2 regions of the Picosynechococcus sp. NKBG15041c genome follow, and region 2 is predicted to be linked to the other one. Evidence: predicted binding sites of a transcription regulator. Region 2 holds the regulator's gene; the other holds the start of a gene.
What was found. The regulator NtcA, encoded in region 2, controls nitrogen genes in cyanobacteria. The targets are predictions, from matches to a motif close to TTTGTANCNNNNGNTACAAA.

Region 1: gifA (glutamine synthetase inactivation factor IF7A) is a predicted target of NtcA. The motif match lies at 1,296-1,315, and genes of this name have one in related genera.

What each region holds. Positions count from the first base shown of each region.
Region 1 covers NZ_AP040363.1:139,114-142,589, reverse strand. Annotated here, with positions in the region: gene ACZ45B_RS00660 (homocysteine biosynthesis protein) at 1-968, shown strand, start outside; gene gifA (glutamine synthetase inactivation factor IF7A) at 1,017-1,214, opposite strand; gene ACZ45B_RS00650 (glutamate-5-semialdehyde dehydrogenase) at 1,471-2,742, shown strand; gene ACZ45B_RS00645 (N-acetylmuramoyl-L-alanine amidase) at 2,793-3,476, shown strand, end outside.
Region 2 covers NZ_AP040363.1:1,474,062-1,477,537, reverse strand. Annotated here, with positions in the region: gene rsmH (16S rRNA (cytosine(1402)-N(4))-methyltransferase RsmH) at 1-612, opposite strand, end outside; gene fabI (enoyl-ACP reductase FabI) at 694-1,470, opposite strand; gene ntcA (global nitrogen regulator NtcA) at 1,750-2,475, shown strand; gene ACZ45B_RS07150 (DUF3084 domain-containing protein) at 2,527-3,476, shown strand, end outside.

The DNA of each region.
Region 1 (3,476 bases), 1.3 Mb from region 2:
GGGTTCCTGCCTATCCTGGCTTTGGGGCTGTCGATCTCTGTCTCGGGGCGACGATGATGGAAGATCCCCTCGAAAATGAAACCCAGGAAATGGGCGATCGCCCCCTCTCCCAGAAAGGGGGTGGCCATGTAATCGCCGATCTCATCGCCGGGAAAGCAGTTCACCTCCATGCCTTAGGCCATGTGACAGACTGCTACCCCCGGGCCACCTGGGACAATACAATCACGAAAGATCAAATCAATCAGTTTTATCTGTTTAACCCGCGTAACCTCTATCAAAATTTCATCGTCGGGGTCAACGGCGGCGATCGCCCTTTATATACTTACCTCGGGCCGCTCCAACCCCATCTAGGCAATGCCGTCTACGCCTGTGCAGGGGCCATTTCCCCCCTGTTAAACGATCCGGATCTGGAACTGATTGGGGTCGGGACAAAAATTTTTCTCGGTGGGGGCATCGGTTATGTGGCCTGGGAAGGTACGCAACATTTCCCCCTACAAAAACGCCTCGGTAACCGCACCCCCCTGGGGCCAGCCTCTACCCTCGCCCTCATCGGTGATGCCAAACAGATGGATCCCCGATGGGTACGGGGTTGTTATTTCACCAAATATGGTCCTTCTTTGATGTTGGGGGTCGGGGTCCCCCTGCCTGTGCTCCATGAAGAAGTCATCGCCCACTGCGCCGTCCAAGATAAGGAAATTGTCGCCCCAGTAATGGATTTTTCGATTCCCCGGCGGGTACGGCCCACCTTTGGCCTCGTCAGCTATGGTCAGCTTAAAACAGGCAAATTAACCATCGAAGGAAAGACGGTCAAGGTGGCTCCAGTTACCAGCTTGTATCTCGCCGATCAGGTGGCAGAAACGTTAAAAAAATGGATCACCATTGGTGATTTTACCCTCACAGAGCCTGTGGCCCCTATCAGTGGCGATCGCCCTTTTCTCTCCCAAGACCAGTGGAGCCAGCGGCTCTAATTTTCCTGGAATGTTTTTCGTCCGACAACAGACAATAGCCTTTGATCTTCAACTCATAGTGGCGCTGCTGCGACGATAGTCAGCGAGGACTTGACGGGGTAATTTTCCTTGAACTCTGCCTTGATACTCCCCATCCGCTTCCATCCCAATGGCGCTAGCAGAACGGTTTAGGAGAGACATTTGTCGATTTTTGATAGCGTGATGTTGGCGCATCATAAGGGCGCGGGCCTGTTGTTGGGTACCCATTGATTGACTCCAAATTGATTCGCAAACCCCAGAAGATTGGCGTGTATTTTTTTCTCTTCAATGATCTATTTTATTTTAATTTCTGTAAATTTTGATACAAAATACAAAAATTAATGTTGTGGCGTTTTCTGCCGGAGGACTGTTTTTTCGGTACTTTCCCGCAAATATTCTTGCGATCCCCCAGGGCAATCAGTATGATTTGGTGAGGTTTGGCGTCCCTGTTTAGACGCAATTTGAGGTTTGCATAGGTAATCAAATGGCTTCTACTCCCCCAAGAGATGGTGATGGGCCAATCGTGGCGGCGCTCCGGCGGGCTCACCGGGCTTCCCTTGAGCTGGAATTATTAAAAGGGAGTGAACGTCACCTCGGCATTGAGGCGATCGCCGATGCCATCGAAGAAAACATCGCTGCAATCTTGGAGGCCAACACCAAAGATCTTGAAGCCAGCCGAGAAATGGCCGTGCCAAAGTTAATTTTGGAATGGCTCAAGCTGACCCCAGAACGTTTAGACAAAACGATTGATTTCCTGCGGCGGCTACCAAAACTCCCTGATCCCCTCCAGCGCATTAAGAATGCCACCTATCAAATCAGTGGCTACCAAACCTATTCCCAGCGGATGCCTCTCGGGGTCATTTGCTTGATCCACGAAGCTCTACCAGAATTGGGGGCGATCGCCGCTGGTCTCAGTCTCAAAACGGCCAATAGCCTGGTGATTCGCGGCTGTGGTGAAGCCAGTCATACGAATCATTTATTTGCCAACATCATGCAAACAGCCCTGGCAGACCAAGGTTTGCCCCAGGGTTGCGTCGAAGCGCTCTCTTCCGAAGAAGGCTGTACCATACAAGAACTTGTGGGCCAAGATCAATATCTCAATCTGATCATTCCCTATGGTCGGCCCAAAATGATCCAACAAGTAGTCCAACATGCCACTGCCCCTGTTCTCCGTACAACGGTGGGTAACTGCTACCTTTACCTCTCCCCTAGTGGCGAATTCGACCTGGCTAGTCGTGTTATCCAAGATAGCCACAACTACGAACCAGATGCGGTCAATGCGATCGAAAAGGTACTAGTTAGCCCAGAACAAAAAACATCCCATCTTATTGGCTTATTCAAAGTGCTGAAAGAACAAGGGTTTGAACTGCGGGGTGGCCCTGACTTAGTCGCAGAATTTCCAGAACATTTGGTTCCCGCAGCGCCAACGGAATGGCAACAGGCCTATCTCGCTAAGGTGGTCGCCTTTAAACGGGTTCCCGACCTCGCCGCTGCCATCACTGAGATTAACTGCAACTCTGGTGGCCATGCAGACTGCATTATCACGGAGTCTTACCAAGAAAGTCGACAATTTGCGGCGGGCATCGATAGTGCCTTGGTTTATGTCAATGCTTCCCCTTGTTTTTCTCGCCATCCCCAGGGGAGTGATTCGGTTTTTCTTGGGGTCTCGAACCAAAAGGGAAATCGACGGGGCTTAATTGGTCTAGAAAGCTTTACAACGATCAAACAGGTAGTCCAGGGAGATAGTACTCCCTAAAACTACCCTGTAAAAATACCGGAAAAGATTTCATTAGGAGAAAAATCTCAATGTTGAAGGCAATATTTTTCGGCTTGGGTTCGGCCACGATGTTGACGTTGCCGGCCTTCTCCCAGTTGCCCCGCCAGAGCGATCGCCTCCAGGTCGTCTATCCACCCAACAGCCACCAAACGAATGCAGAGCAGATTTTTTTGATTGGTTCTGCGCCCCTGGCCGGTACGGTAGAGGTTAATGGTCAGAGGCTCTCCCGCAGTGAACTGGGTCATTTCGCCCCAAGTTTTCCCCTAACGGTGGGACAAAATCGTTTTACTCTGACCTATCGCCAACCCTCTGGAGCCACAGAAACAAAAGTGGTCACGGTTGAACGCCTCGCTAGTGCAATAACCCCCCCTAGGGAATTAGCCGAGCCGTTCCCTGCGGTGGTGATCGCCCGTCAACCCCAGGAATTGGTTTGTTTTCAAGTCCAAGCCCCGGCCCAAGCCCAAGTCAGTGTTACCCTCGGTCGTGAGTCTTTCCCGTTGCAGCCCCAGATGGGGGCAGTTCTCCCGAGTAATGCGGCTGTTTTGACCCTAGACAATGAAGCACCGACTGGCAGCTTTACTGGAACCTATGGAGGGTGTCAGCGTTTTAGTGAGCCGGGTAATTTGGGGCAAGCCCGCTACCAAATGAATTTCCAGGGACGCACGAGTACAGCTGCTAGTCTCGGTAATATTGAAATTCTAAATTCCCAAGCA
Region 2 (3,476 bases):
GCGTAAAGCTTGAAACACCCGGGTTGCCGGATGAATTCTGCCTTTCCGACTTTTCGGTGGATAGCAATAAAAAATGATTTCTTCGAGCTCTTTTGTGGTGTGGAGGGGGCGGCGCTCTATAATCTTGCGGGCAATACGGCGAGAAAAACGCTCTTCGCCATATTCATAAAAAAGATTGGCAAGACTTGTTTCATCATCGTGGTTAATAATGTCCGCCGCCGTCAGGGTCTGCTGCTGGTCCATACGCATATCTAAAGGGGCATCAAAGCGAAAACTAAAGCCGCGATCGCCTTGGTCAAACTGCACCGAGCTCACCCCGAGATCAGCGATAATCCCGTCAAATTTTTCTCCCTGAGGCTGAAACTCACCAAAATTTGACCGCACTGCCCGGAAGCGATCGCCAAATTCTTTTAACCGTTCTGAGGCGGCGGCGATCGCCTGACCATCCCGGTCTACCCCAGTGACCCGCACATCTTCACCCTGCTGCAAAATCAGTGCCGTGTGGCCACCACCGCCCAGGGTCACATCTAAATAATGCCCCCCCGGTTTCACCCCTAACCCCGCCACCAATTCTTCCCGCAGTACCGAAACATGCACAAAATCTTCAGGCATGATGATTTCACCCAATAAAAAAACAAAATCCCCCTAGCACTGAGGGGGAACCCAAAGGACGCGGACCCGAAAGCTAGGCCATTACATTCCCATAATTTCGTAGCCAGAATCCACATAGAGCACTTGGCCCGTAATCCCACTGGAAAGATCACTGCAGAGGAACGCCGCCGCATTACCCACTTCTTTTTGGGTTACCGTCCGTCGTAGGGGAGCCGTTGCCTCCACATGGTGAATCATATCGAGGATGCCGCCCACTGCCGAAGAAGCCAAGGTGCGGATTGGGCCTGCAGAAATAGCGTTCACCCGGATATTACTGGGGCCAAGATCGGCGGCGAGATAACGCACACTCATTTCCAACGCAGACTTAGCCACACCCATCACATTGTAGTTGGGGATGACTTTCACCCCCCCTAAATAAGTCAGGGTCACGATCGCCCCCCCTTCGGTCATCACTGTTTTTGCGCCCCGAGCCAAACGGGTCAGGGAATAGGCACTAATATCGAGGGCCGTATTAAAACCATCCCGAGAAGTATCACTAAAATCACCAGTCAAATCTTCTCGGTTCGCAAAAGCAAGACAGTGAATGAGAATATCGAGTTTGCCCCAATCTTTTTGAATTGTCTCAAATACTTGATCCACCTGGGCATCATCCTGCACATTGCAGGGGAGGAAAAGACTCGGGTTCAGTGGGGCAACCAATTCACCCACTTTTTTCTCAAAACGGCCCTTATCATCGGGGAGGTAGGTAACGCCGATATTTGCTCCAGCGGCGTGCAATTGTTGGGCGATGCCCCAGGCAATGGATTTATTATTTGCAATCCCCGTCACCAGGGCATTTTTTCCAGTTAAATCAAGCATATGGGTTCCCAAAAGGTATAAAAATTCGAGCCAGGCAGACAGCGCTTATCATCTTCGCCTGCCGCTGGCCTCTGTGCAAATGGCTGCTTTAGGGCAAATCACGGGAAATTTTAGAAAATTACGCGAGACTGACCCAGAAATCCATAATTATTTTGAAGCAAAAAGTACAAAATACTATACCAGGATAAGATTTAGTTTAAGGGGAATGCTTATGGTCTCTGCACACTGAGCACGGATGTTGTACCCACCTTGGTGAAAAAACCTTGCCCAACAGAATCTATGTATAACCCCGATTTCAACCAACCTCCTTTTTCTGCCAATCCTGTGTCTGAATCACCTGCAACTCAAGTTACGGATCTTGCGACGGCATTTCGTCAGTTTCATAGCGGCCCTTTCCCGCCTGTGGTGGAAAATTACGACCGGGGCAAAACAATTTTCTTCCCAGGCGATCCAGCGGAGCGGGTTTACTTTCTCCTCAAGGGGGCGGTGCGACTATCACGGGTTTATGAGGCTGGGGAAGAAATTACGGTAGCACTCCTACGGGAAAATAGTGTGTTTGGGGTGCTATCGCTGTTGACGGGGCAAAAGTCAGACCGGTTTTACCATGCGGTGGCTTTTACGCCAGTGGAATTGTTGTCGGCCCCCATTGAGCAGGTACAGAAGGCTTTGAATGAGCACCCTGAGCTGGCGATGTTGATGCTCAAGGGACTATCGTCGCGAATTTTGCAGACGGAGATGATGATCGAAACCCTGGCTCACCGGGATATGGGTTCACGCTTGGTCAGTTTCTTGTTGATTCTCTGTCGGGATTTTGGGGTGCCGACCGATGAAGGGATTCGCATTGACCTCAAGTTGTCGCACCAGGCGATCGCCGAGGCGATTGGCTCAACCAGGGTAACAGTGACACGCCTTTTGGGGGAACTCCGGGAGGAGAACATGATTTCGATCTACAAAAAGAAAATTACTGTCCATGATCCGGTAAACCTGAGCCAACAGTTCGCTTAACGTTACAGTAGATGGGTGGTACTTTTGGGTTTAGATATCGCCTGGTGTTAAATGACTAGTGCTTTTGTACTAATATTTTCGGTGCTCATTTTGGGGGGCATTTTGGCGGCATTGGGCGATCGCCTGGGGAGCAAGGTCGGCAAAGCGCGGTTGACGCTGTTTAATCTGCGGCCAAAACAGACGGCGGTAGTGGTGACAGTGATGACGGGAACCGTGATCGCAGCAAGCACCCTGGGACTGTTGTTTGGCTTAAGCAAATCCTTGCGCCAAGGGGTTTTTCAGTTGGATGAAATTTTGGCCCAGCGGCGTCAAGAATTGTTGGATGTGACGGCGGAAAAGGAACAAATTGAACAGGAGTTGGCAACCGCTCGCAGCGATCGCCTCGAAGCAGAACAGGAGCTCCAAGAAATTGAAGGAAGATTTGCAGAGGCCCAGACCCAACTAGAGCGGTTTCGGAGCCAAGCCGCAGATCTCCAAGCAGATATCACCGCCCTCACCACGGAGCAAAGAACGCTCCGGGAACAGCGCGATCGCCTCCAAACCCAGAGTGAATCTCTCCGGGCTCAATTAAATCGTCAAAATACAGTAATTGAGGAACGTTCTCAGCAAATCGTCGCCCTGGAAAATCAACAGAGTCAGCTCCAAGCAGAGATCAATGACCGCGATAATCGCATTGCTCAACTAGACCAGTCGATCGCCCAAAAAGATCAAATTCTCACGGGGCTAGAAGGTCAAATTGGCACCCTCGAAGAACAGGTCAACATTCTCGAAGCCAGTTATATCAACTTCCGGAGTGGCAATGTTGCTCTTACAACGGGTCAAGTGCTCGCCTTTGGGGTGGTGCGCATCCTCGACCCCAGCGCCGCCAACCAAGCGATTGACCAGCTCCTCCGGGAGGCCAATCGTAACGCGGTCATGGCCACTGGCGGCACCAACCCTGATTTCGAGGCCCGGGTGGCCCAAATCACCAATGCCCAAGTCGAGCAACTCTTGGACCAAAT